DNA from 3 places in the Glaciecola sp. G7-5 genome. Region 3 is predicted to be linked to each of the others. Evidence: predicted binding sites of a transcription regulator. Region 3 holds the regulator's gene; each other region holds the start of a gene.

Region 1 (10,058 bases), 2.6 Mb from region 3:
ATTACAATGCCAAGTTTAATGCTCATGTTTACTCGTTATAGTTTGTTTACTGCATTTAAGGTAAATGTGTGGGTTTTTGCCATAAAAGCAAGGTAGGCAAGTTAGTTTATTACAACAACATCCTGCCAATTTCTATTAAATATCACCGTATTTTGCTTGCAATATCGCTAAACTTGCAATCGCCGCTGTTTCGGTTCTTAAGATCCTGCTTCCTATATTCACTGGTGTATAGCCAGTTTCAGTCGCAGTATACACTTCTTGCTCGCTGAGTCCGCCTTCAGGACCGATTACTATCCTAAAACCCTTTTGCGGTTTTGTTAGCATTGATAAATAGGTCTTAGCTCCTGGCGCTAATATAATTTTGTCAAGCTCACTTGTTTGCCCGAGCCATTGGTGCATAGTTACGGCTTCATGTAGTTTAGGTATTACGTTGCGTTGACTTTGTTCGCAAGCAGCAATAATGAGTTTCTGCCATGAAAGATGTTTTTTCTCCCAGCGCGACGGATCGAGTTTTACATTACAATTTTCTGTAATGATAGGAGTAATCTCACTGACACCAAGTTCGACCGCTTTTTGCAAGGCGATATCCATTCGCTCACCCTTTGATACCCCTTGACCTAGATGCAAGTGCAGTGGAGATTCTGGTGATATACTGATTTGAGCGTTAATCAACACGCTGGCCTTACGTTTTTGTATATCGACTATCTCACTTGGATATTCACTTCCATTACCATTAAATAGGACGATCGGCGTACCCACACGCAAGCGCAATACATTCGACATATAATGGGCGAGCTCGCTTGGAACTTCAATCTGCTGGTCGACGATCAACAAGTCATCGATATAAAATCTTGGAATGCGCATAAACTAATTAATTGATTGCTAATAATTCCAGAGTATAGAGCAAATTGTTGTAAAGGTAATGGCCTAGATAGCAATTTACATGGCAATTAATCGATGGCCGTATTTTTATGTATATTGTTGAACAAGAGGGGCTCTGCTTAAAAGTGTGTAGCAACCTTATGATGTTTCAGGTCTTTAGCGTCTCTTAGCGCTGAGGACTTGTTTTTGCCTAGCGCCATCTTTGATAATTGATTTTTAGAAGAACGTCTCCTAGCGTGTGGGGTATTTTCGCCTTTTGACTCTGTTAGGCAGAAAACAAACAGCCCAAGCATAGCAAGTATGATAAGTGTGGCAAATAATAAAACAAGACTGGTATCCATAGAAAATTATCCTTCTGACTACCCTCAATTAAGGTCCAATGAGAGATTATTACCTTTATTTATTTTGGCAAATTGAACGCGCGATTACAAAAATTTTTACACAAAATTTAAACTTTAGTCAAACCAGTCACTTACGCAACAGATATGTCTTTACAATTTTTAAAATATTTATCGTTGGTCCTGACAAGCTAAAAATTTAGATAAATAACAGTTTAATAAGAAGAATATACGCAAAATAGTAATTTTGTAGTTAGTAATTACGCACTTTTAACAATAAATTAGTTTAATTTTTTGAGTTTACTTGGTATTTTAGCGCTCAATATATTTGATATTTGTGAGAAAATGAAAATGTATTATAAAAATGGAATGAGGCGATTAATTTATGGTCGTTTTATCCAACAATAAAACACCTCAATATATAAAATAGACAAAGGAAATATGTCCATGTTTGGATTTACTGCTGATGATGCTACTAAATACTTAGACGAATATCTTATCCCATTTGGTATCAATGTCGCTATGGCGATTTTGATATACGTAGTGGGTAAAATAGTCGTAAAAATTCTGGTTAACCTTTTTGGTAAAGTAATGGCCAGATCAAAACACGATGCCATGTTGGTTGATTTCTTAAAATCAATTATCAACGCATTATTAATGGTTTTCGTTATTATCGCCGCGCTTGGACAATTAGGTGTCGATACGACTTCACTTGCTGCTATTCTAGCTGCTGCTGGTTTGGCAATTGGTTTGTCTTTGCAAGGTTCGTTGTCAAACTTTGCTGCAGGCGTAATGTTGCTTGTTTTCCGTCCTTTCAAGGCGGGCGACTTTGTTGAAGCTGGTGGCGCTGCAGGCGTCGTAAAAAGCATCGGTATTTTTACCTCTTTAATGACCACGGGTGACAACAAAGAAATTATCATTCCTAACGGTGCAATCTATGGTGGCAACATTGTTAACTATAGTGCTAAAGAAACACGTCGTGTAGACATGGTATTTGGCATTGGCTACGATGATGATCTGAAAAAAGCTAAAACGATTCTTGAAGAAATGATTGCTGCAGATCCACGCGTACTTGCCGATCCTAAACCTATGGTTGCGGTTTCTGAACTTGGTGACAGTAGCGTAAACTTTGTGGTTCGTCCTTGGGCTGCGTCTAGCGATTTTTGGGGTTTGAAATTTGATTTTACAGAAGCGGTGAAACTTCGTTTTGACGCTGAAGGAATTTCTATTCCATATCCGCAAATGGATGTGCATGTGCATAAGAACGACTAAGTAAACATAAGCGAGACTTAAGTCTCGTTAGTTGATTTACTTTTTAACAAAAACCCCGCTTATGGTCCATAAACGGGGTTTTTTTATCGAAACTTTCCGAGAAAACCCATTGATCGACGCGAAGCGGCGTCAATGGGTAGTTCACATTACTTTGAGATAGCAGCTTAGCTGCAAGATGCTTTGTTTTTCACTGCAGCGTAAAGTACTTGGGCATTTGGCAATTGTTTTGTTAGGTTTTCAATACGGGTGCTTGGCGCAGGGTGGGTAGACATAAATTCAGGTTGTGAACTCTCGCCGCTTTGTGCCGCCATGTTTTTCCACAACTCCACCGCTTCACTTGGTTTGAAGCCTGCTTTAGCCATGAGGGTTAAGCCAATTTCATCAGCTTCACTTTCGTGCACACGGCTATATTTTAAGGCACCAAACTGAAGACCAACACCTAACGCTTGCATAATCGCAGGTGTTTGCGCTACTTCATTCGCGGCAAGTATCTGGCCTGCTGCTTGTTGACCAATGCCAATAAGCGCGTCATTCGACATGCGTTCGTTACCGTGCTTAGCAATAACATGGCCAATTTCGTGGCCAACAACGGCAGCGACTTGATGTTCGTTTGTGGCAACTTTTAACAGGCCTGTATATACACCAATTTTACCACCAGGAAGCGCGAAGGCATTCACTTGGTCATCGTCAAACACCACGACTTCCCACTCACCTTCATACACACTTGCGTCAACATGTACTAAGAGCTTTTGCGCTATGCACTGGACCAGCCTATTCTCCACAGGCGTTTGAGAAATCTTAATATCAGACTTCATGCCGGCAAAGGCTTGTTGACCCATTGCCGAAAGTTCACTATCTGGAAATAGCAAAACTTGCGTACGTCCTGTAGGTGAGGTAGCGCATGCGTTTACTAATACAGCTGCAGCAAGCAGTGTCATACACTTTTTGACTACACGGTTCATAAATACTCCTTAATTGATCTAATCACAACAATAGTATTTAACTATTGTGACATGCTAAGTGGGTATTATAAACCTGCATCGCTTTTAAGGGTATTGGCTTTATCAGTTGCTTCCCAAGGAAATTGGTCTCGGCCAAAGTGCCCATATGCAGCGGTAGCTTTATATATAGGCTGCTCAAGGTCTAGCATTTTGATCAGGCCGTAAGGGGTGAGATCAAAATGTGTTTTCACTAATTCTACCAATACGCTTTCGCTCACTTTCCCGGTGCCAAAGGTTTCGATGCTAATTGAGGTAGGCTCAGCAACGCCAATCGCGTAGGATATTTGAATTTCGCAGCGTTTCGCTAAGCCTGCAGCAACAATGTTTTTCGCAACGTAGCGGCCTGCATAAGCGGCGCTTCTATCCACTTTTGATGGATCTTTGCCAGAAAACGCACCACCACCGTGGCGAGCCATGCCGCCGTATGTATCAACAATGATCTTTCGCCCCGTTAATCCACAGTCACCCATTGGGCCGCCAATAACGAAGCGACCTGTTGGGTTAATATGAAATTTGGTTTTACTAGTTAACCATTGGGCAGGCAAAGTGGGTAGGATAATTTCTTCCATAACCGCTTCACGCAGAGTCTGCGTTGAAACGCTGTCGCAATGTTGAGTTGATAGTACGACTGCATCGATACCAACAGGGACGTTATCTTCGTAGATAAAGGTGATTTGACTTTTGGCGTCAGGTCGCAACCAGTCCAAGGTCCCATTTTTACGTAATTTAGCTTGTTGTTGTACAAGGCGGTGAGCGTAGGTAATCGGCGCCGGCATCAATACGTCAGTTTCGTCACTTGCATAGCCGAACATTAGGCCTTGGTCACCAGCACCTTGTGCTTCAGGACTTTCGCGGTCAACGCCCTGATTTATGTCGGCAGATTGTTTGCCTATTGCGTTCAAAACGGCGCATGATTCACCGTCAAAGCCCATATCTGAATGAACATAACCAATGTCTTTAACGGTTTGACGGGTCAATTCTTCAATATCCACCCAAGCATTCGTGTTTATTTCGCCGCCAACTAATACCATGCCTGTTTTTACAAAGGTCTCGCAAGCGACTCTAGCTTTCGGATCTTTGGTCAAAATAGCATCTAAAACGGCATCAGAGATTTGATCTGCAATTTTGTCTGGGTGGCCTTCAGAAACTGATTCAGAAGTAAATACGTGTGTTGTCATGCTTGTTCCTAAAATAAGTCGATTTTTGTGCTGAATTAATGAAACAGCACTTTTATATACGGTTTAATTCATATTATTTATGAATTTTATGGGCGCTAGTATAACGCGTTTTATATTATTTGCCAGTATTTACGTCTAGACGTCTAAAAGTCTATTCGTGTTTATATGGCTTCTGTTACGTGTCAAAGCACCATTTGGTTTTTATTCATTGGCAATACATCGTAAGTAGTAGATAAAAGACCATAAAAACCAGATTTAATTATTGAACAAGTAGGGTTAGTGGGTAACAATAGCGGTCCAAAAAAATTTAACCTTTATACTTAGTAGATTTGTCGTAGTGAACTCCTTATTTGCGTATTACACCCACAATAAGAAAACGCGCGAAATAGTCTGCAATATAAGTTCTCATTTTTGCTACTAAGGAGCAGTTATGCCTTCTCGTCGCCACCTCGCTAACGCGGTTCGTGCACTCAGTATGGATGCAGTACAACAAGCTAAATCAGGACATCCTGGTGCCCCTATGGGAATGGCTGATATTGCCCAAGTGCTTTGGTGTGATTATTTGTCACACAACCCCAAAAACCCGAACTGGGCAAACCGAGACCGTTTTATATTGTCAAATGGCCACGGTTCAATGCTGCTTTATTCTCTTTTACACCTAAGCGGTTACGAATTACCCATCGAAGAGCTGAAAAACTTCCGTCAATTACATTCAAAAACCCCAGGGCATCCAGAATACGGATATGCCCCGGGAGTAGAAACCACAACCGGTCCTCTTGGCCAAGGCATTACTAATGCTGTGGGCATGGCACTTGCAGAAAAAGTATTAGCTGCGCAGTTTAACCGTGAAGACTTCAATATTGTTGACCACTTTACCTATGCATTTTTAGGTGATGGCTGTTTGATGGAAGGTATTTCACATGAAGCATGCTCTTTAGCGGGCACCTTAGGTCTTAATAAGTTAATCGCTTTTTGGGATGACAACGGTATATCAATCGACGGCGAAGTTGAAGGCTGGTTTACTGATGACACCCCTAAGCGTTTTGAAGCTTACGGTTGGCATGTTATTACTGATGTTAATGGTCATGAGCCAAACGATATTTCAGCGGCAATTGCAAAAGCACAAAAAGAGACTGGCAAACCTACCCTTATTTGCTGCAAAACTACCATTGGTTTTGGTTCGCCAAACAAAGAAGGTACTGAAGGCTGTCATGGCGCACCACTTGGTGACGACGAGATTGCCTTGGTACGTGAAAATATTAGCTGGCCTTACCCTGCTTTTGAAGTGCCTAATGACGTTTATGAAGGTTGGGATGCTAAGAAAAAAGGTGAAAGTGCTGAGCAAGCATGGCAAGACAAGTTCAACCAATATCAGCAAGCCTTTCCTGAGCTAGCGGCTGAATTTGTTCGTCGTAAAAACGGTACGCTTCCTGATATTTGGAACAAGACTTGTGACAAGTATATAACTGCTTTACAACAAAATCCGCAAGCGCTTGCGACTCGTAAAGCCTCACAAAATACCTTAAATGCTTACGCGCCTGTTTTACCTGAATTACTTGGTGGTTCTGCCGACCTTGCTGGTTCAAACTTAACCATTCACAACAGCAGCAAAGGCATTAGTGCAAATGATGCCAGCGGTAATTACATTTATTATGGCGTACGTGAATTTGGTATGTCTGCGATGATGAATGGTCTAAGTCTATACGGTGGTTTTAAACCTTACGGCGCAACCTTCTTAATGTTTATGGAATACGCGCGCAACGCTGTCCGTATGGCGGCGCTAATGAAACTGCCGGCTATTTTTGTGTACACGCACGATTCAATTGGTTTGGGCGAAGACGGCCCTACCCACCAGCCTGTTGAACAGTTAGTTGCCTTGCGTTCTACGCCAAACTTAGATACGTGGCGCCCCTGTGATCAAGTCGAATCTGCTATAGCGTGGAAAGCGGCTATTGAAAGAAACACTGGCCCAACCGCTCTTGTTTTTACCCGTCAAGGATTACCACAGCAAGCACGTAATCAACAGCAATTGATAGACGTGGAGCGCGGTGCATACGTGCTTGTTGATTCAGAACAAGAGGCTGAAATCATTCTAATTGCAACTGGATCTGAAGTACAATTAGCCACTCAAGCGGCTGAAGAGTTGACAGGTCAAGGCAAGGCAGTGCGCGTAGTGTCAATGCCTTGTACCACCTTATTCGACCGTCAATCAAAGCAATACCGTGATTCGGTTCTACCTCCTACTTGCACTAAGCGCGTAGCAATTGAGGCTTTGGCGAAAGACACTTGGTATAAGTATGTTGGTCTAGATGGCGCCGTTATTGGCATGGATAGTTTTGGTGAGTCGGCACCTGCTGATGAATTGTTCAAACATTTTGGCATTACTACCCAAGCCGTTGTTGACGCCTCGCTAGCGCTTACAAAATAGGATAGGACATTGCTCAAATTAGCCATTAATGGCTTTGGAAGAATAGGGCGCAACATTGTTCGCGCCCTCTTCGAAAATGGGTACGGTGAACATATACAGGTGGTGGCAATTAACGAAATTGCTGAACCAAAAGCGATGGCTCACCTATTAAAATATGACACTGCTCACGGGCGCTTTGCATACCAAGTGCAAGTAGATGAAAATTGCCTAATGGTTGACGGGCAAAAAATTAACTTGTTACATCACGCTAATATCAGTGATATTGATTGGCGTTCCTTGGACGTAGATATTGTCCTTGAGTGTACAGGCGTTTACAGTGAAAAATCGGACGCGTTAGCACATATTGCGGTTGGTGCGAAAAAAGTACTCTTTTCTCAACCCGCAAGTCAGGACGTTGACGCCACAATCATTTACGGTGTAAACCACGAAAGTTTGCAAGCCAAAGATAGCATCGTCTCGAATGGTTCATGCACGACTAATTGCATAGTCCCGGTCATTCAAGCACTGCATGCAGCCTTTGGGGTGCAAAGCGGAACTATTACGACCATTCATGCGTCGATGCACGACCAACAAGTCATTGATGCTTATCATCCAGATTTGCGTCGCACGCGGGCCGCAAGCCAGTCCATTATTCCTGTTGATACAAAACTTGCTGCGGGCATAGAACGTATTTTGCCTGAGTTTGCAGGCAAATTTGAAGCCATTGCTGTGCGCGTACCAACGATCAATGTAACGGCAATGGATTTAAGCGTGACTTTGCGTGATGATGTAACAAAAGCGCAGGTAAACCAAACACTTAAAGAAGCGGGCCGCTTTTTCCCCGCATATATTATCGATTACACTGAAGAACCTTTAGTATCGATAGACTTTAATCACAACCCGCATTCGTGCATTGTTGATGGTACGCAAACTCGCGTTAGCCATAAAACCTTAGTCAAAACGCTTGTGTGGTGTGACAATGAGTGGGGGTTTGCAAACAGAATGTTGGACACCGCTTTGTATATGCACAAAGTAGGCTACGAGTGAACGCTCAAATAAACCTGATATGTCGGTTTATTAGTGCACCTACATGAATTAAATTTAAAAGATAAAAGGAAGACCTTATGCCAATTCGTACCATGATTGAACTAGATATAAGCCAGCAAAGAGTCCTAATTCGACAGGATTTAAACGTTCCAATCGAAGACGGCCTTATCACCTCAGATGCTCGGCTAAAAGCTTCCTTGCCAACAATAAAAACGGCGTTAGAGAAAAACGCAGCCGTTTTACTTATGTCGCACTTAGGACGCCCCACTGAAGGCACTCCTGAGTCACAGTACTCATTGCAAGCAGTCGCTGACTATTTAAGCAAAGCCTTGGGTCAAGAGGTTGCGTTAGTCAAAACGTATTTGGGGCAAGAGCTTGATGTAAAACCGGGTCAAGTAGTCTTGCTTGAGAATGTGCGTTTTAATGCAGGTGAAAAAAGCAATGACGACACGCTGGCACAACAATATGCTGCTTTGTGTGATATTTTTGTGATGGACGCCTTTGGCACAGCGCACCGTGCACAGGCAAGTACTCATGGCGTTGCCAAGTATGCAAAACAAGTATGTGCTGGGCCTTTACTTGACGGTGAATTAAAAGCACTTGGTAAAGCTTTGGACAATCCAGCAAGACCCATGGTAGCGATAGTAGGTGGTTCAAAAGTAAGTACAAAATTAACTGTGTTAGACAGTTTGTCGAGTAAAGTAGACCAGTTAATTGTTGGCGGTGGCATAGCTAACACCTTTATAGCTGCCCAAGGCCATAATGTGGGTAAGTCTTTAGTCGAACTAGACTTGATTGACCAAGCCACGGCGCTTATAAAAGCAGCGCATGATAACAACGGCGACATTCCCATTCCAAGCGATGTAGTAGTAGGGACTAAATTTTCTAAAGATGAGCCTGCTGTAATCAAGCAAGTCACTGATGTAAATGACGATGATATGATTTTTGATATTGGTCCAGAGTCGGCTAAAGCGCTTGAAGAAATTCTGAAAAATGCCGGTACTATTGTATGGAATGGTCCTGTTGGCGTATTTGAATTTGATCAGTTTGGAGAAGGTACTAAAGCAATAGCGAATGCTATAGCCCAAAGTGATGCATTTTCAATTGCGGGCGGTGGTGATACACTTGCTGCTGTCGACAAATATGGAATTGCTGATAAAGTATCATATATCTCTACTGGTGGAGGCGCTTTCTTGGAGTTTTTGGAAGGCAAAACATTGCCCGCGGTAGCGATTTTAGATAGAGACTAATCACACACTAGTTTTGAACATTTAGTTGATAAGTACCAATACCTTAATAACACAACACACTCACTATTAAATAAGTGATAAAGGAGCGAACAATGACCACTGCTGCTCAGCAAGCAATGTTGGAAAAAGTAGAAACGACTGTAGGTTTTATTGCGGCACTAGACCAAAGCGGTGGTAGTACCCCCAAAGCATTGGGCCTTTACGGCATCGATGAATCTGGATATTCGAATGACGAAGAAATGTTCGCTTGCGTGCATGCTATGCGTACACGAATAATCACAAGTCCATCATTTGATGGTGAGCGTGTACTTGGCGCAATTTTATTTGAAAACACGCTTGATCGAGACATAGAAGGGAAATCTTCAGCACGTTTCTTATGGGACAATAAAAATATCGTGCCTTTCTTGAAGGTCGACAAAGGCCTTAGTGATGAAGAAAATGGCGTGCAAGTGATGAAGCCAATTCCCGATTTGGACGCACTATTAGCAAAAGCGAACGCGCAAGACGTGTTTGGAACAAAAATGCGTTCGGTTATCAAAATGGCAAACAAAACCGGTATTGATGCTGTTGTTGCTCAGCAGTTTGAAGTGGGTAAGCAAATACTTGCCGCCGGTTTAATGCCAATCATCGAGCCTGAAGTTGATATTCACAGTCCTGAGAAAGCGGCAGCTGAAGCCTTACTT
Region 2 (10,058 bases), 2.1 Mb from region 3:
GAATAACTTTACCGTACTGAGCAATCCTATTAATAGAAAATTTGCTCGAGTAGGTGGAAAAATGGAAGCCACCCTTAAAGTCGATCATGTGGCGCTGCGCGCAAAACACCCTGAGAAAGCACCTGCATTTGCAGTTGTCGTTGGCCAAATTCACGCGACAAAGTGGGATAAAAAAGTATCAGGTTTTGGATGGGGCAACGAGCCATTAAAAATATATTATAAAAAATGGCCAGATCATGAAAAAGGCTCCGTATTTTGGACCTACGAACGCAATTTACCTAAAGACGATCCGAAGCGCATGGATATCGCTTATCCGGTGTGGGGCAATACTTGGGAAAATCCAGCCGAACCGGGCGAAAACGGGATCGCGTTAGGAGAAAATTTCAGTTACGTGGTGAATGTACATGAGGATGTTATGTACTTAACGTTTGAGGCCGAAGGCCATGAAACGATAGAGTACAAAATTAATTTAGCAAACGCAGTGAATGCTTATGGTCAATTAGATAAACATGACCACCCATATGGTTATACTTTGGATTGGAATTATTTTAAAGCCGGCGCCTACAATCAATGCAGCACAAGCGACGCTGAAGGGTTTTGGTATGCAGGTTGCTTAGGCACAGGGAATTGGGCAGAAGATAAAGCCAATGGTGACTATGCTAGTGTGAGTTTTTCTAGACTAGTTGTAGGAGAAAGCACAGAGCCCAAAGCTAATCATGGAGAAAAGACACAAGCAGTCAGCACTCAAAACTAAATCTTACTTAGTGTTGATAAGACCGCTAACTTAACTAAGTGCTAGATGCAGGTTTAGCACTTAGTTTTTAGTAAGTGCAATTATTAGAAATACACGTGATTAGAAATAGCGTTTACTGAATCTTGATTTGCTATATCTTAATTTGCTATATATGGTGCTATAACTAATTTGATGCGCAACATACTAGGATTTTCATGACAGCCTTTTTTACGCTGAATACGCTCTTAATTTTTTCCCTCTTATTATTTATACTGATTATTGCGCTCACCTTATATGCAAGAAAAATCAATTCACGCTTAAATCAATCCATTAAGCTGATCAATGATTTGTATAAATTAAACCAGCGTCAAGCCAGCACGATTACCGAATTACTTGGTGATACAGAAACAATTCAATTAGGCGATACCGAAGACACTGCAAATACAGAATCTCCCCTTGTTAGTGCCTTGGTCTTACAAGCAAGTGATAAAGTAAAGACCACCATGGCAAGTGATGTTGAAGCTATCACTAAAACCAGTATTTCAAATGCTATGGCTAAAATCATCGAGCCTATTAATGAGCTAGCAAAGCGAGTTGTAAGCCTTGAAAATAAAACGGAATTATTGCAACGAGAAGACCCTGAGCTTAAACGCTATAGTCGCGCAAGCCAATTAGTCAAAGAGGGTGCAAGTATTGAAGATATAATGGAAGCTAGCCAATTGCCAAGAGCCGAGGTAGAAGTATTAGTTGCCTTACAAAGACCCGAAAAAACCTCAGATTAGTCCCTGCAATCTCTTAAATAGTAACGCTTTAATCAGTCAAAAGTGCAACTTCGTGTACGCTATACAAAATCCTCTGAAGCTCGCTTGTAAATAAACGTTTAGACGTCTAGACGTAAATTAGTTGACATTTCTATGTTAATCGCCACAATATGCTTACAGGATCAACTGCAAAGCTAAACAATCATAGAAGTTTAGATAGGCAGTATCGCGATATATGTCATCGCTATTTATCGAAGAAGACTAGAGGTTTTATGCCCATTACATTGCCCGCTGAGTTACCTGCGCTTGAAGAACTCCTGAGTGAAAACATCTTCGCTATGGATGATGCACGTGCAACAAGTCAAAATATTCGTCCTATGCAAATTGGCATCTTAAATTTAATGCCCAACAAAATAGAGACTGAATTACAAATATTGCGTCTGTTGTCTAACACGCCACTGCAAATTAATATCGACTTGATTCGCATCGACGAAACTGCGCCTAAAAACACACCGCTGTCGCATATGAATGCTTTTTATCATTTATTCAGTGAAATTAAGCATAAAAAGTACGATGGCCTAATTGTAACGGGTGCGCCCTTAGGTAATTTATCTTACGAAGATGTGAACTATTGGCCGAAAATGTGTGAATTGATGGACTGGGCGAAACGAAACGTGCAGTCTACGTTTTATTTATGTTGGGCTGCGCATGCGGCAATGTATCACTTTTTTAATACGGACAAGATTTTACTCCCAAACAAACTTTCAGGTGTATTTAGTCACAAAGTTTTGAATGAACAAAATGAGCTTGTACGCGGATTTGATCCTGAGTTTTGGGCCCCGCATTCTCGTGTCGCCCAGATTAAAAGTGAAGACTACAAAAAAATAGAAAAGTTAGAAATACTAGCTGAATCACCCGAAGCAGGTGTTTATATTGCAGCTACTAATGACAAACGCATGGTTTTTGTCACAGGTCATCCTGAATACGATGCTAGTACTTTAGACCAGGAGTTTAAGCGCGACCAAGCGGGTGGTATACCGGCACAAGTGCCACGTAATTATTATCAAAACGATGATCCTGACAAAGAAATAAGAATGCGCTGGAAGTCCCACGGCAACTTATTGCTTACAAATTGGTTAAACTATTACGTGTACCAAACCACTCCTTATGATTTAAATTTATTGTCGGATGAGGCGTAGTCAATTTGGTTTATGTGTTTGGTTTTTTACCTTTACCGTATGCTGAGCATCTTTTAAACGAATAGTAAAATAGTAGGAAACAAAGTGAGTAGCGAACAAGCTAAAAAGCGCAGTCAAGAAAGTGAAATCGTGCATAAAACCGATTTATTCAAGCGTATCGCCAAAGAACGGATACTTGTCCTTGATGGCGCTATGGGAACGATGATACAAGCGCTCGAACTTGAAGAAGAAGATTACCGAGGCGATGCTTTTGCAAATTGGCATAGTGACCTAAAAGGCAATAATGATTTGTTGTCGCTGACGCAGCCGGCTATGATTAAGAAGATTCATTTGGCATATTTGCAACATGGGGCTGACATCCTAGAGACCAATACCTTTAATGCCAACGCTATCTCTATGGCCGATTACGACATGCAAGATCACGTTGCTGAAATTAATATTGCCGCGGCCACTTTGGCGCGCGAAGCGGCTGATGAAGTGAGCTTGCAGACGCCCGATAAACCTCGTTTTGTTGCCGGTGTACTTGGCCCAACCAGCAGAACAGCCTCAATTTCACCAGATGTGAACGACCCAGCTTCACGCAATGTGAGTTTTGATGAGCTAGTGATTAATTATAAAGAAGCCACCCATGCACTTATAAAAGGGAAGGTGGACTTTATTATGCTCGAGACAATTTTTGATACGCTTAATGCAAAAGCAGCAGCTTTCGCTGTTGAAGAAGTTTTTGACGAAATTGGCTATAGTTTACCGGTCATGATTTCGGGGACGATTACCGATGCATCGGGTCGCACTCTGTCAGGCCAAACCACTGAAGCTTTTTATAATTCACTGCGCCATATAAAGCCAATTTCATTTGGATTAAATTGTGCACTGGGGCCCGACTTACTGCGTCAATATGTGGCTGAACTTTCAAGAGTGAGTGAATGTTTAGTCTCGGCGCATCCAAATGCTGGCCTACCCAATGAATTTGGTGAATATGACTTAAGTGCGCCAGATATGGCTGAGCATATACAAGAGTGGGCACAAAGCGGTTTAGTCAATATTGTGGGCGGTTGCTGCGGTAGCACGCCTGAACACATTCAAGCAATTGCACAAGCAGTTGCCGAAAAAACGCCACGTGCACCAATAAACGTTGAAGTAAAAATGCGTTTATCTGGGCTTGAGCCGTTTACTCATTAAGCCTATGGCATGTTAGTTACACTCGATACTTTTACGATAGCAATACAGGAAATAACGTGAGCGCAGAATTTTCAAGTTTTATTAACGTAGGTGAACGCACCAACGTGACCGGTTCAGCGGCATTTAAAAGGCTGATAATGTCAGAAGACTTTGAAGCGGCCTTAGATGTTGCGCGTCAGCAGGTAGAAAATGGTGCGCAAATCATTGATATCAACATGGATGAAGCCATGCTTGATTCACAAGCCGCTATGGTTAGATTTTTGAACTTAATCGCATCAGAGCCTGATATTTCGCGAGTCCCAATTATGATTGATTCATCAAAATGGTCGGTAATTGAAGCGGGACTAAAATGTGTTCAAGGCAAGGCCATTGTTAACTCAATCAGCTTAAAAGAGGGCGAAGCACCTTTTATTGAACAGGCAAAAAAAATTAAGCGTTATGGCGCGGCTACGGTCGTAATGGCCTTTGACGAAAGCGGCCAAGCAGATACCTGTGAACGAAAATTTGAAATTTGCAAACGTAGCTACGATATTTTAGTAGAACAAGTTGGTTTTGCTCCTGAAGACATTATTTTTGACCCGAATATCTTTGCCGTAGCCACCGGAATCGAAGAGCACGACAACTATGCTGTAGATTTTATTGAAGCTACGCGGCGCATTCGAAGCGAACTTTCCCATTGTCATGTTTCTGGCGGTTTATCTAATATTTCGTTTTCATTCAGAGGAAATAACCCAGTGCGCGAAGCGATGCACTCGGTATTCTTGTATTACGCGATACGCGCTGGAATGGATATGGGCATTGTAAATGCTGGCCAGCTAGAAGTGTACGATCAAATACCATTGGAGCTACGTGAGGCAGTTGAAGACGTTATTTTAAACAGGCGCGCAGATGGCACCGATAGACTATTAGAGCTTGCACCTAAGTACCAAGGTGGTGGAAAAGTCGCTGCTAAAGAAGACTTGGCATGGCGAGAGCTTCCCACGAATAAGCGTTTAGAGCACGCCTTGATTAAAGGCATCACTGAATTTATTGAAGCGGATACAGAGCAAGCACGACAAGAGGCAAATAAACCTCTAGAAGTGATAGAAGGCCCGCTCATGGATGGCATGAATGTGGTTGGCGATTTATTTGGTGAAGGCAAGATGTTTTTACCTCAAGTGGTTAAATCGGCGCGCGTGATGAAAAAAGCGGTGGCCTATTTACAGCCCTTTATTGAGAAAGAAAAGTCTGGCGATGCACGACCCAACGGCAAAATTATTATGGCCACTGTAAAAGGTGATGTGCACGACATTGGTAAGAATATTGTGGGCGTTGTGCTGCAATGTAATAATTTTGATGTAGTCGATTTGGGCGTAATGGTGCCTGCTGCGAAAATTATTCAAACGGCAATTGATGAAAAAGCAGATGTGATTGGCTTGTCTGGCCTAATTACACCTTCGCTTGATGAAATGGTGCATGTTGCTAAAGAGATGCAACGTCTTAAGTTGGACTTGCCTTTATTGATAGGTGGGGCGACGACTTCAAAAGCTCATACGGCTGTAAAAATAGAGCAAAACTATGACAATGCCGTTGTCTATGTGCCTAACGCAAGTCGTGCGGTTGGGGTGGTGCAAAAACTTATCTCTGCCCATTCGAAAGCTGAATTTGTTGCAGGCGTAGAAGCAGATTATGTCAAAGTGCGTGAACAACATGCTAAAAAGCGACCCCGTACCAAGGCTATTTCGTTCGCTGAGGCAAGGGCGAATCGCTTTACTTGTGACTGGCAGAATTATACGCCCGTTAAACCCTCATTTTTGGGAGTGAAAACCGTTGAGGTCGACATTTCAACATTGCGTGAATATATAGATTGGACACCATTTTTCCTAACATGGTCCTTGGCGGGTAAATATCCACGCATTCTCAACGATGAAGTGGTTGGTGAACAAGCTAAAACAATTTTCGCAGAAGCTAACGCTTTACTCGACAAGCTAGCTGCTGATAACAGCTTGCTTGCCAAAGGGCGAGTGGGGATTTTTCCTGCCAATAGTATTAATGAAAGCATCGAGATATATGACCCAGAGAATGCTGGAAAAGTGCTGGCCACAGCTGAGCATTTGCGCCAACAAACACAAAAACCAAAAGGCTTTAATTATTGTCTGAGTGACTTTATTGCGCCAAAGTATATTGATGACAGCCCGAGCAATATTGTTGATTATACCGGTGCGTTTGCCGTCACCGCTGGGATTGGTGAAGACGAATTAGCCAAAGCTTACGAGCAAGAAGGTGATGACTATAATTCAATTATGGTCAAAGCTATCGCTGATAGATTAGCAGAAGCTTTTGCTGAGTATCTCCACCAGCAAGTCCGTATTAGTTTATGGGCTTATGCAAAGGACGAAACCCTAGACAACGAAGGCTTAATTGCTGAAAAATACCAAGGTATTCGACCCGCGCCAGGATATGCCGCTTGTCCAGAACATACCGAAAAGCAGGTTATATGGGACTTACTGGATGTTGAAAATAGCATTGGCATGAAGTTAACTGAATCATATGCGATGTGGCCGGGAGCTTCAGTATCTGGCTTTTATTTTTCTCATCCTGACTGTCGCTATTTTGCGGTGGCTAAAATTCAGCAGGATCAACTTGAAGATTATGCCAATCGTAAGCAATGGACAATTGATAAAGCTGAAAAATGGCTGATGCCTAACCTACAAGACTAGATTACGAATAACACTACGCTAAGGCCATAGTTATGGATGAGAAACCGTTTAGCCAAGCTTGTGAAAACAACAAGCCATTTATACTCGATCAACTGCGTAAGTATTTTGCAAATACGCAGAGGGTATTAGAAATAGGCTCAGGCACCGGCCAGCATGCGGTATATTTTGCTCATAATTTACCTCACCTTGAATGGCATTGCGCTGATCAACGAGAGTATCATGAGGGGATTAATGCATGGATAGATGATTATCCTAGCGGTAACTTGCATCGTCCGTTGAGCTTAAGTTTTCCTAAGGATCCTTGGCCTAAGTTAGATTTGGATGGTGTATTTAGCGCTAATACGGCGCACATCATGCTAAAAGACCAAGTACAATCGATGATGGAAAGTATCGCTTTACATTTGCCTAAAAACGGTGTGTTTTGCCAATATGGTCCTTTTACTATCAAAGGTGAATTTAGCAGTCAAAGTAATGCTGATTTCCATCAAAAACTGATAGAAAGCGGGCGTGGAGGATACCGAGGAATAGAAGAGCTTGAACAGTGGGTGCCTTCACTACGTTTAACTGAAGTGCTCAATATGCCAGCAAACAACCTCTTGCTTGTTTGGCGAAAAGCGTAGCTTTCTGTCGACTACAGCATCTTCATCCTCCCAAATACACACGCCATCATCGCCCCCACACACGTCATCTTCGCGAAGGCGAAGATCTCCCAAACAGCCTAGCAAACCCAAACATATCCGTCATTCCCGCGAAGGCGGGAATCTGCCGATATATCCTTTAACTATCTGATTTTACTGCGTTCCAAGGAGGTTCCCGCCTTCGCGGGAATGACGTAATGATGTTTTTTGCTTACCTGAACGGTATTATGAATGAGCACGAAAGACGAAGGGAAGGCAGTTACATGGGCACTCCCCTAAGTTTCATTACCAAATACGCACGCGCTCTTCTGGTGGCAGGTATAAGGCATCACCAGGCTGTACGTCAAAAGCTTTATACCAAGCATCATGGTTACGCGGAGCAAGGGTTCTGAAGCGACCCGGTGCATGGGTACCACCTTTTAGCCTAGTTAATAACGACTCTTCGGTGTATTTAACGCGCCATACTTGCGCCCACGCTAAGAAGAAGCGTTGGTCACCGGTTAAGCCATCAATTACAGGGGCTTCTTTTCCATCTAAGCTCAACTGGTAGGCGTGATATGCCATCGCCAAGCCACCCACATCGCCAATGTTTTCACCTAAACTGTTTGCACCGTTTACAAACTGACCTTCTAACGCTTCATAGGCGCTGTATTGTGCAATCAATTTTTCAGTTTTTGCTTCAAATGCGGCTCTGTCTTGGTCTGTCCACCAATTGCGCTGAACACCCATTGCGTCTGACTTCGAACCTTGGTCGTCAAAGCCATGGCCCATTTCATGTCCAATAACCGCACCAATTGCGCCGTAATTAACCGCTGGATCAGCATTAGGATCAAAAAATGGTGGTTGTAGTATCGCTGCTGGAAAAACAATTTCATTAAACGATGAATTGTAATAAGCATTAACGCGCTGTGGAGTCATAAACCAATCTTTGCGATTTGTTGGTTCAAGTTCATCTTCAAGATCTTGTTTCTTGAAAAATTTGCGCATGGCTATCGTATTAGCGAGCAAATCATCGCTGCTCATTTCTAGTCCGTCAAATGATTGCCATTCGTCTGGGTATCCAATTTTAGGAACAAATGCCTCAAGTTTTTGTTGAGCATTTTTCTTGGTTTCCTCACCCATCCAATCAAGGTTTTCGATGCGTTGCCCAAGAGCAACGCGCAAGTTTTCAACCAATTCATTCATTTGTTCTTTCGAACTTTTAGGAAAGTGACGTTCAACAAAAACTTTACCAATGGCAAAGCCTAAAGACTGCGTCCCGGCCATTGAACTAACCGCACGTTTCCAACGCGGACGAGGTTCTTGTTGACCGCTAAGAACCTTGCCATAGAATTCAAAATAAGTGTTGTAGATATCTTCAGACAACATGTCAGCATTGCTGGCGACAAGATGATATTTTAAATATAACTTCCAAATATCAAGATCTGTATTGTTAATGATGGTGATAACGTCGTTGATAGGCTCTGGCTGTGAGATATTTAAGTTGTTTGCCTGATATCCAAGCGTGTCTATGTACGTATCCCAATCAAAACCTGGATATTCAACAGCTAAGGCTTTACGGTCAATTTGATTAAGCGTTAAATCGCGATTACGGCGCTTTTCGCGCGGCTATTGCGCTTCGGCAATGTTGGTTTCTAGTGCAATAATTTTACTAGCAGCCGCCTCGGGGTCATCAACACCAGCAAAGCTCAACATCTTAACGATGTTATTTTTGTACTCGGCTAGAATATTAGCGAATCGTTCATTTTCTTCTAAGTAGTATGAACGGTCTGGTAAGCCTAAGCCTCCAACACCTACAGTCAACTGATACTGATTAGGATCTTTTCGGTTAAAGCCTAAGCCTGCTCCAATGGGTGCATTAGCGTTAGTTAACCAATTGTTACCAAAGGCCGCGGTTAATTGTTTTACGTTTTCAATTGCCGCAATGTCATCTAGCATTGGTTGTAGGGGTGAAATGCCTTTTTGGTTTATGCTTTCAAGGTCCATATATGAATTATAATAGTCAGAAATAAGCTTTTCGTTATCGCTTAAGTCTGTTTTAGTCGCTAAGTCTTCGATAATCGCTTTAACTCGGTCTTCGCTGCGTTCTGCCAATACCGCAAATGCGCCATAGCTAGTTTTATCTGCTGGCATTACATAGTTGTCATACCATGTACCGCTTGCGTACATAAAGAAATCATCGCCAGGTTTTACCTCTGTATTACGGGCGCTTAAATCTATACCAAAGCTACCTAATTCTGCGCTAGTTAGGGATTCAGACATTGCTTGCTTTGCAGGTTCGACCGATGCTTCTTTGTTATCGCTACATGCACTAAGGGCTAGGGCGCCACATACTGCTAGTGCCAATACTGAGTTTTTCATAATGTTCCTTGGAGTCAGGTTATTGTTTCTGTCGTTTACGTTTTGCTGTCGGTTAAGCCGACTTATCCTTTTTATGCTGTTGTCATACGCTATATTTTGCGCGCAGTACTATAACCAGTTATGTCACTACATAAAAGCATGCACTGGCCCAAAAGCCCCTTCTGAAAAGGCTTGTTACACTTTAATTTTCTGCGCCATTTTCTTTAAATGGCAGTAAAGCAGCAGATTTCTCTGCGTAATCAATAATATGCGGTGTTTCTCTGTGTAAAAAATCTGAGACGGCCGAATCAAAAGCTTGTTCGCGCATACTGTGGTTTGAGAAACACAATGTGGGCGCAAAACCACGTAATATTTTATGTTCGCCTTGGGTACCTGGGTTGAATACAGGAATCTTTTGTTCAATACAAAATTCTATCCCTTGATAGTAGCAGGCTTCAAAATGCAATCCTGACACCTCAGACAATGCTCCCCAATAACGGCCATAAAGC
Region 3 (10,058 bases):
TCTACTATGGTGTTCGTGCATTTACTGCAACAGAAAAAGGGCAGATTTCAGAAGCCATTGCTTATACAGCGGCCAGTGCGCCTGTATTACAAGTGCTGTCTGCTGATAGGCAACGTGAAGTCGTATTTGGATGGGCGCCTGCGAGTGCGGGATTTGGTTATCGAATCTATAAACGAAACACTCAAAGCGATGACTGGCGATTACTGACAGAAATTAAGGGCATTGACCAAGTTAGTTATACCGACACTGACTTTAGCGATGAAGATCAAACTTTTGAATATGCTATTTCTGTCTTTGATGATTATGGTGAAACACAGATATCACCAGTAGTATCTGTGACAAGTAAAACCGTATTAAGTCCACCAAAAGAGGTAAAAGGTGTATCTGGCTTATCTAAGAGGGCGCAGATCAGCTGGCAATTAAATCTAGATCCTGATGTGGTAGGTTATTCTATATTTAGAGGCCCATATAGCGAGGAAGAAGAACTTACCTTGAAGCGAATTGGTGAAGTTAGAGACCCAATGGCAACATCTTATATTGACGAATCAGTTCTTCTCGACGGCACCCAATACTATTACTCAGTTGCAGCAATTAATAAATTCGACCGTTCAGGCCCCGTAAGTAAGGCCGTATTAGTTACCACAAAGACTCCTCCAAACCCACTTGAGGCATTGCAGGCAAGTTTGGTTGAAGGAGATATTGAGTTGTCATGGGAACTGCCAAAAGATATAAGCATTGAAGATATTCAGTATGTCCATATTGAGCGAAGTTTTGATGGCCAGAACTTTGTCAATATCGCGAAGATACCTGCAGAGCAAACTTCCTATATTGATACAGAGCTCTTAGCTGGCGCAAAGCAAAGCTACAGAGCGACTATCTCAGATAACGACGGCCTAAAAAGTAAGCCAAGCTCAGTAACTGAAGTTGATGTGACGGTGCCATTAGTCTTGCAACTTGAACAAGATAACGGCCTTCGGAAAATAGCGTTTTCGTGGGTAAATGCCAGCGTACCAGCAAGCATTAAAGTTTACCGCGGTAGCAGCGAAAGCTCATTAGAATTATTAGTGGAGCTATCGGAATATGCCGATAACCGTTACGTTGACGAACAAGAGCTTGTGGATGAGCAACAGTATTTTATTAAGATTGAAGCGTGGTTGTCAGGTGTCAAACTCGCTGAGTCAAACACGATAATGACTACGACAAAAGGGATAGAGGCACCCAAAAACTTAAGCGCCCAAAGTGGGCTTGCTGGAAAAATAGTCTTAACTTGGGACCCAGTAGAAGACAGTAGCATTGCTAAATATGTGCTGTTTCGGCGATCTTTGTCACAACAAAGCAGTGAGCTAGTATCTATTGCAGTAATTGATGACCCTAGCGTAAGTAGCTACACCGATATGAAGTTTGACAAGATTCCCCCTGCACAACAGAGCGGAGAGAGTATAGCGGATGGGCTTGAATATGAATATGCCATTGCCAGTAAGAATATATTTGATGCGACAGGATATATAGGCAATACCGTTATTGCAGCAAGTAAGCAACCACCAAAGACTGTTGCCGATGTTGATGTTAGCGTAAACCCTGATGATATTGAATTAACTTGGTCTTTGCTTGATGAAAGCGATTTACAATATATTATTATTGAACGAAAGTGGCCTTTTGAGAGCGACTTTTCTGAATTGGTAAAATTAGAAGCAAACGTGAAAGCGTTTAGCGACAATGAGATATATCCATATATCAGTCCAGAATACAAAATTAGCTTAACAGACAGCGATAATTTGAGCTCAGCGGACTACCTAGTAAACAATATTAACAATCCAAACCAGACTAACTTGCAAGTATCGAAAGACGGTATGTTGCGACAAGTACAACTTACTTGGGACACCAGCAACCCAAATGTTGAAATGACGCTTGAACGGCGTACCGTAGATGCAGACTTTAGGCCCGTGACAACCGTAGAAAGCTCCGTTCAAAGCTACAGCGACGCAAATGGCTTGCTCGATGAAACCGTATATGAGTATCAACTAACGGCTCAAACCAAGGGCTTAAATCCCGTAATACTCGGGAAATCTAATATTGTCAGTGCAAAAACCAAGGCGCTACCTATGCCACCTTCTTTACGTGCACAAAGTGGTGGTGTCAAAAGTGTGGTCCTGACGTGGGACATGATAAATGATCCCGACGTGGCTGGATATCATCTCTATAAAGTAGATGCCAATGGCAAACTCGATAAGTTAGAAACACTAAACACGAATCAAACGACGTTTACTGATGAAGGTAGCTTTTTTTCAAAATTAAGCGATGGTACGCAATACCAGTATAAAATAGCGAGTTTCAATAGCTATAATGTTGAAGGGCCACATAGCGACGTGGTCGTTGCACAAACCAAAGCACTTCCCGGTATTCCTATGGGAGTTAGTGCTGAGCTTGATTCGTCCAGCCCTAATGTGAGCGTCGTTGTTAATTGGGCGCAAAATTCAAAAGAAGATATTGTTCAATACGAAGTACATCGTGGCAGTAGCTGTGCGCGAGTCAGAGCACTGGTAAAAGTGAAGGCGAGTGAAGCTAGTAGTTACACAGATACCGACCTTAGTGATGGAAGGTCGTATTGCTATAAAGTGAAAGCGATAGACGCAAGCGACCTAGAGAGCGCGCTTTCTTTAGGCGCAGAGATTACTCTGGCGGAGGTAGCACAATGATGAAATTATCCCTTTTTTGTTTATCGCTTTTAGTGGTGATAACTCAGCCTCTGTTGGCTCAAGACAATAAAAGCTCTAATTCCTTACAAAGCGATGAGTTACAAGAAATTAAAGCGAACTACGAAAAATGTGTGTTTGATAAGGGCAGGATAATCATGCTCCATTCTAGTTTTAAAGACGCAATAGAATATGCACCCATGGCTTGCAGAAAACAGCTATTAAAGTCAAAGAAATACTTGTTAGACAGTGCATTTAAAGTAGATGTTATAAATGAACTGGTGAGTTCAATCGAAGAGGGAGTGCGTATTGATTTGGTCAATATGCTTATTCAGGAATTGCAAAAGGACACAAAATGAAACGCTTGAGTTTAGTACTTTGTATATTGTGGAGCGCGACAAGTTTTGCACAAGACGGCTTGATCGTCGCCAGTGGTTTTGGTGCTGCTGACTTAACTAAAGTCCCGTTAGAACAACAAGCTCAGATGATGGCCAAACGAGCGGCGAAAGTTGACGCTCAACGTAATTTGATAGAACAAATCAAAGGCTTGCGTTTGACGAGTGGCACAACTATGGAAGACTTCGAGGTCAGTAGTGACATTGTTGCGACGCGCGCAAAAGGTATTTTGCAAGGTGCTTTTGAGCTTGACACGAGTGTGAGTAAAGAAGGCGACGCTATTTTAGCTGAAGTGAAAATGGCGATTTGTATAGATAACAGCGCTTCTCAATGTAAAGACAAAATCACACTCAGCGATATTTTGTTGAAGCACAACGACAAATCTTAAAGGCTAAGCTTATGAGTAAATGCGCCTTTGCTTGTTTAAGCTTCACCTTTTGTAGCTTATTTCTCGCCTCTGGAAAGTTAATTGCAGTTGATACTGACTATACGCAAAGTTCAGCTATTGCTACTTTCCAGCAAAACGATGATTTCGTAGATGAACTCGACGCAGAGTTTGATGATATTGAAGCGAGCCTTGAAAACCAATTTCTTCAAACTGACGCGCAATTAGAAGCGCGCTACGATGCCGTTCACAAAGCAATCCAATTAGCCTACACGAAACAAAGCGCAAAGATAGAAGTACATTGGCCGACCGATGTTGTTGTGCCAACAGGTAGCGTTTGGGTTGCTTATAGTAATGACTACCAAGAAAGGCTAGTTTATGATTTTGAGCAAGGCTTTTATGAGCTAGAAGTCAGCGCATCTGATAACCCACAAGAAAGCTTAACTAGACTTGCTCAATTTGTCGACAGTGTCTCAAAGGATGAAGCTAATACACTAGAGTCGCTCGATGTATTTAAGCATGCTATTGAAAAGGAAGTGCTACAAATTGAGCCATTGCTTTATCAAGAAACTCAGTCGATAGAAAGCGCTGAAAGTAAAAATGACAAGCTAAAAAAAGAGGCAAACCGAGAGGTCGCTAGAGTCAGGCCGCAAGATGAAAGCGCCAAACCAGACAGCAAAATCTCTCAATTGACACTATTATCGAGCAAGAATAACTACAATATATTGGCTTCATTAAGTCCCGATACGCCTAAACTCGATGTTGAGCAATTGCTTACGCGCTTAAAGTCGCGCGATAGTAAAAACACTGTCACAGCTATTAATCAAATAGGAGAACAGGCAACAAACGACGAAAGTTCAGCACAAGCTATACTGACCAATGATGCTCCCGATTTAGTTGAAGCTGGATTAGCGCTCAGTGAAACTTCGTCAGGTTGGAAGATAAAAATCCCTTTTGTGAATGGCTATCAAAAAACCTTGATAGATCAACAGATGCAGACGATTAATGAAATGTCGAGTCGTTTTGATGTGAATGTGTCATTGATATTAGCCATTATTGAAGCTGAATCAAGTTTTAATCCTATGGCCACGTCGCATATTCCGGCCTTTGGTTTGATGCAACTGGTTCCGCAAACTGCTGGTGTTGATGCCTATCGACATATCTACGGTGAGCGCAAAGTTCTGTCGCCAGACTATTTATATGATATCGAGAATAACCTGAAACTGGGCACCGCTTATATAGATTTATTACAAAGTCGCTACTTACGAGGGATTGACGATACACAAAACAAGCTCTACTCCATGATCGCAAGTTACAACACGGGGGTTGGCAATCTCGCGCTTACAGTTAGTGGTGAAAAAAGCATACGAGGTGCAATTCCACTCATCAATAAGATGGAAGCAAACGAGTATTATGCTTTTTTGCAGGAAAATTTACCTGCGCTTGAAACGAAACGCTATTTGGACAAAGTCATTTCAAATAGTCAAAAATATAAACATCTGGATGAGTAATAAAATGGCCCAAATCCAACCTTCAGCGAAACTTAGCTATGCTGTCATATTGTTCACTCTTTTACTTTTAAAGGGCTGTGGCTCAACGCCGGCAAGCAATGATACTGAGCAAGGGCCAATAGCAAACTCTCAAAGTAGTAAAACGATGGGTGAAGAGAAAACAATAAGTACTGAGCTTGATCTTGCACAAAGCTTAGTTAGCGAATCTTCGCCAACGCTTGATTTTAAAGATTATAAACTTGATGAAAACGACGACGATAGCTTTCCTCAGCGCCTTGCACTCATGCCGTTTAGTTCAAAAGAGGAGGTGAGTGACGATATCATGCTCATGCTGCGTCAATCAGTTTTTAGTCACCTATCTAGTACGAACTATATTTTTGTGCGTCCTCAAGAAGTTGATCAACGTATCGCTATGTTGGATCAACAAAAGCAGTTTACCCCTTCTGATGCTGCCACTCTTGCCAGCATTTTAGATACCGATGCAATACTTTTGGGCAAGGTATTGAGCTCAGATGTTACCTATGTGGGTGTTGCTGCACAGATTTACTTTGAAGTAGAGATGAGTTTAGTAAGTAAAAGCGGCCGCGTACTTTGGTCTGAAGTATTTAGTGAGCGTTCTTTAGAAGGCGGTTTTTCGGCTGATCCCTTTAGCATGCTATACAGTTTAGCGGTAACTGCTATGCATGTTGGCCAAGAAAATTTATTTGCGGTATCTGATAAAATTGGTCGCCAAGTTGCCAATGCAATTGTGCAACCGAAGGGCGCATTTGCTGCCAATAAATTAGTTATTGAAAGCGTTATTCATGACGCTGCGAATAAGACGCTAAAGTATGGAGATATTCTAAAAGTAGGTGTGAAAGCGCCTGCAAACATGTCAGTGAGTGTTTCTATTGAGGGTATTACGGAGCTATTTGACGCTAAACAAAGTGACCCAGGTACCTATTTTGTCGATATACCCATCAATTCAAAATGGAATGGTGATAAGTTGCTGTTGACCGCTTTTGTGCTTGATCAGACTGGCAAGCGGGCACGTAAAATTAGTCATTTAGGCTTACTAAATATCGACAACACCGCCCCGCTTGCAGTTACAGGTATTGACGCAAATCTAGCTGCCGACAAACTCACACTTAAATGGCAAGAAATAGAAGAAGAACTAAAGTATTCAGTTTATGAAATTATTAATAATGAGAGGGTTCTATTGGTACAAACGAATGAGCCCCACGTCAGTTTTAGTAAAGAACATCGACCATTTCAAACATATCAATATGCGGTGATTGCCACAGATAAGGCACACAATTCAAGTGATGAAACGAGCATAAACGAACGTTTTATGCCATCTAATGTGCTCAAGCAAGCGGCCGTTATCAGTCGCTCGAAGTTACCACTTACTATTGATAAAGATTCGAGGTTAACTAAGCTTTACAGCCCATACTTAGTTGATAGCAATACTTTAGTATCTAGTGGTGCCATTCTTTTTATTGAACCGGGCGTTGTGTTGGAATTTACGCAAACAGGTATATTGGCAATCGAAGGTAGTCTCAAGACTTATGGTTTAGAACCTGTTGTATTTAGGGCAATGTCTAACAAGCAACAAGACCAAAGCTTTATTCGAATTAATTCTACTCGCCATATCGAGTTAGATGGCTTTATCATCGAAAATGCAGGTATTGGACTCGAGGTTATAAAAGGTAAACCAAGCGTGCAAAACTGCGAAATAAATAACAGTAATTATACGGCCTTGTCTATTAGTGGTATGGCAAATGTTGAAGTTGAAAACTGCCTAATAAATGGCAGTAATACCAGCGCGGTGGTTGTTGCTGATAACGCGCGTTTGAAGATAGAAAACGCCACTTTTACAAATAATTTTCCGTTTCACATACAAAATTCGTCAACCTACCAAGTTGATGCTCGCAATAATAAGTGGCAACCTGAAGCTGATGCCATCACCATTTTAGGGAATGTAAAATACTAATGAATATACAAAAAACATGTGGAATATTGTTCTGTTTATTCGCCAGCACGGTAGCCAGTGCGCAAACATTAGGTGAATACAATGAGTGGTTGTCGGTCTCCTCTAAGGTTAATTGGAGTTCAGGTATTGTGAGTGCCGAAGGTTTTGGTGTTGCGCCTGAAAATAAGCGTGAACAGGTCGGCAAATTGCTTGCGTGCAGAGCAGCGATAACCGATGCACAGCGTAACTTACTTGAAGCTACCAAAGGCGTTAACGTGACTGTTGATACCAGTATTTCAAAAATGGCGTCGCAATACGATACAGTCAAATCGGCGGTTGAAGGTACGGTAAAAGGCGCGACTATTATTGAAAGAAGCATGGTAGATGATATCACTTGCAAGGTGATAATGCGTTTGTCTATTGGCGGTAGGTTAAGTGCCAGTGTTTATGACCAAACGATTCCCTCCTCAAACTCGCTAAGCCTATTATGGGATGACTTTTGGCAAGGAGAGTTATCTTTAGGTTTGTTTTCATCTGCGAATGCCGCGCAAAGCCCTGTTGTCACGGAAAATATAAGAGAATTTGAGTTGTTAGATAAGCGCGTTAGTAAGCTAGAAAGCAGTATACTAACTATTAGTCCTGCACTGGCCAACGCCAAGACCGAAGATCAACCGACAGGCATTATTATTGACGTAAGGGGCAATCGCTTTGTACCCTCAATGACCCCCGAACTGCAGCAGGCTGACGGAAAGCTGATATATCCATCAACACAAGATAAACAAAGCTTAATTGCTTCAGGCAAACTGCTTTCGTTGTTTTCACGCAGCATAGAGCACGCGATGAACCACCCCATTGTAGGTGACAAACCATTATTACTAAAAGCCAATGTAGATAACAAACAACCGTCTAATGTTAGGCTAACTGCGCAAAATAGTGCTAGATTGATAGCACTGGCGAAGCAAAACTTTTTTGCCACGCCAAAAATTATCATTGTATTAGACTAACGAGGCTTTTTTTAACTAAGGTGGGACAGCCCATATTTATAGGATATAGGCTGCTCTAAAGATTAGTCTTGGGCTTCGATTTCAGCGACATCGATGCCCATCGCTTCCATAATTTTTCTAGCTTCTAGTGGAATTCTATAATTATTGTCTTTTTTCAAATCGACATCATCGGGAAGCGGTTGACCTGTAAAAGCATGTAAAAATGCCTCACATAGTAATTCAGAGTTAGTTGCATGGCGCAAATTACTGACTTGTCTACGCGTTCGCTCGTCGGTTAATACTTTTAAGACCTTGATAGGTATCGACACAGTGACCTTTTTTACTTGCTCGCTTTTTTTACCATGCTCTGCATAGGGATGAATGTATTCGCCGTTCCATTTAGCCATTGTTTTTGTCGTTATGTGGTTAAGTTATAATAAAATTCTAACTGTTCTAGAGAAAATATCAATCTAGACGTCTAAATTGCTTGACGTCTATCCAATATACTCGTAATTTAGACGTCTAAACGTCTATTTAAGGTTTTTCATGGTTTCTTACGCTCAGGGTATCGATGCCCTCAATCAGTCTTTAAGCGAATTACGCGACATCGATGTCTCATTTGAATTTTTTCCACCCAATACCCAAGCGATGGAAGACACTTTGTGGAAGTCCGTTGAAAGACTTGCACCACTTAAGCCTAAGTACATGTCGGTTACCTATGGCGCGAACAGTGGCGAACGAGACCGCACTCACTCTGTTGTTAAAAAGATACAAACAGAAACCGGTGTTTCTACAGCCCCCCATTTAACTTGCGTAGATGCCTCAGAAGCTGAGTTAAGAGCAATTGCGAAGGATTATTGGGATACGGGGGTTAGACGTATCGTAGCGCTTCGTGGAGACCTTCCTGAGGGCATGGAAAAGCCCGCACTATATGCGTCGGATTTAGTTGGTATTCTAAAAGATGTGGCTGATTTTGATATTTCGGTTGCTGCTTATCCAGAAAAACATCCAGATGCACCAAATGATCAATTTGACCTTCTTAACCTAAAGCGAAAAATAGAAGCCGGTGCAAATGAGGCGATTACTCAATTCTTTTTTGATACAAGCGTTTTTCTACGTTTTCGAGATCGCGCCGCTGCGGCTGGCATCGATGCGGATATTGTGCCAGGGATATTGCCGGTGACAAACTATCAAACCTTGGTACGTTTTGCGGGAATGACCAACGTACATGTTCCAGGTTGGTTACATAAACTATACGATGGCTTAGATAAAGATGACCAAGCAACGCGTAATTTGCTTGGTGCTAATATCGCCATGGACATGGTGAAAGTACTGGCTAAAGAGGGTGTCAAACATTTCCATTTCTACACCTTAAACAGAAGTGAACTCAGCTATGCGATTTGTCATATGCTCGGCCTTCGTAAAAATTAAGCCGTAGGTTTATCTAGTTATTCTTGCGAACTGTAATGCCGTTCGCTTAAGCGTTTTACGCCAATGGTCATGCTCGCGAAGGCGAGTATCTCCTCAAAAGCTTAGTAAATCCAATAAAAGCCTGCGTTTTTGCGTGTGATTTTAGAGATTCTTGCCTTCGCATAATACTGTTCGCTTAAGCATTTTTTTGTAAGTGTTTCGACTTCTTGGTAGCGTATCTCCGCATGACATTGGTCTTCTTCTCTCTGGGGTTACTTCGCCGTTTTTCTCTTGGTAGAACAAAGTCCTTTAACACATTCGTTAGGTCTTTCATTCTCGCGGGAATGGTATGTAGGCTATTTGTTGTAGCGAGCATATAATAATCATATAAAACAATACGTAAGGCTGCTGTAAAGCTTATCCTTGTTGGTCTTATACCGACCTCCACTGCTGTCAGCGCTATCTCATGTCGCACTAAATTATAGGCGATTAACATGCCATATAGTTCTTGATAAACAAGGTCTTTTTTCTTACTTCGCAGTACCAATGCATTTTGAAGCATGGATACTTTGACTTCTCGATAACCCAGCTCAATTTCCCAACGTTCTTTGTATAACTCAATAATATCTTTGGCTGAATAATCTTCATGAGGCAGATTCGTGGCAAGTTTTACTTCTTTATCGCGACCTATATTAAAGGTGATAAGCCTCATACCCCAGTGCCTTGGCA

Evidence for each region. The regulator MetJ, encoded in region 3, represses methionine synthesis genes. The targets are predictions, from matches to a motif close to TAGACGTCTAGACGTCTA.
Region 1: the regulator MetJ is predicted to act here: its motif matches at 4,800-4,817, upstream of metK (methionine adenosyltransferase).
Region 2: the regulator MetJ is predicted to act here: its motif matches at 1,615-1,632, upstream of AC0L6H_RS18485 (homoserine O-succinyltransferase).

What each region holds. Positions count from the first base shown of each region.
Region 1 covers NZ_CM147892.1:4,665,082-4,675,139, reverse strand. The annotation lists gene gshB (glutathione synthase) at 1-26, opposite strand, end outside; gene AC0L6H_RS20480 (16S rRNA (uracil(1498)-N(3))-methyltransferase) at 136-864, opposite strand; gene AC0L6H_RS20475 (mechanosensitive ion channel family protein) at 1,668-2,492, shown strand; gene AC0L6H_RS20470 (M48 family metallopeptidase) at 2,657-3,454, opposite strand; gene metK (methionine adenosyltransferase) at 3,520-4,671, opposite strand; gene tkt (transketolase) at 5,102-7,099, shown strand; gene epd (erythrose-4-phosphate dehydrogenase) at 7,109-8,125, shown strand; gene AC0L6H_RS20450 (phosphoglycerate kinase) at 8,203-9,375, shown strand; gene AC0L6H_RS20445 (fructose bisphosphate aldolase) at 9,468-10,058, shown strand, end outside.
Region 2 covers NZ_CM147892.1:4,172,803-4,182,860, reverse strand. The annotation lists gene AC0L6H_RS18495 (polysaccharide lyase family 7 protein) at 1-754, shown strand, start outside; gene AC0L6H_RS18490 (DUF2802 domain-containing protein) at 949-1,515, shown strand; gene AC0L6H_RS18485 (homoserine O-succinyltransferase) at 1,767-2,693, shown strand; gene AC0L6H_RS18480 (homocysteine S-methyltransferase family protein) at 2,820-3,872, shown strand; gene metH (methionine synthase) at 3,929-6,571, shown strand; gene AC0L6H_RS18470 (DUF938 domain-containing protein) at 6,604-7,191, shown strand; partial or broken gene AC0L6H_RS18465 (M13 family metallopeptidase) at 7,495-9,570, opposite strand; gene AC0L6H_RS18460 (GNAT family N-acetyltransferase) at 9,752-10,058, opposite strand, start outside.
Region 3 covers NZ_CM147892.1:2,051,745-2,061,802, forward strand. The annotation lists gene AC0L6H_RS08910 (hypothetical protein) at 1-2,696, shown strand, start outside; gene AC0L6H_RS08915 (hypothetical protein) at 2,693-3,052, shown strand; gene AC0L6H_RS08920 (hypothetical protein) at 3,049-3,477, shown strand; gene AC0L6H_RS08925 (transglycosylase SLT domain-containing protein) at 3,489-4,985, shown strand; gene AC0L6H_RS08930 (right-handed parallel beta-helix repeat-containing protein) at 4,990-6,957, shown strand; gene AC0L6H_RS08935 (hypothetical protein) at 6,957-7,940, shown strand; gene metJ (met regulon transcriptional regulator MetJ) at 8,003-8,326, opposite strand; gene metF (methylenetetrahydrofolate reductase) at 8,466-9,350, shown strand; gene AC0L6H_RS08950 (IS4 family transposase) at 9,526-10,058, opposite strand, start outside.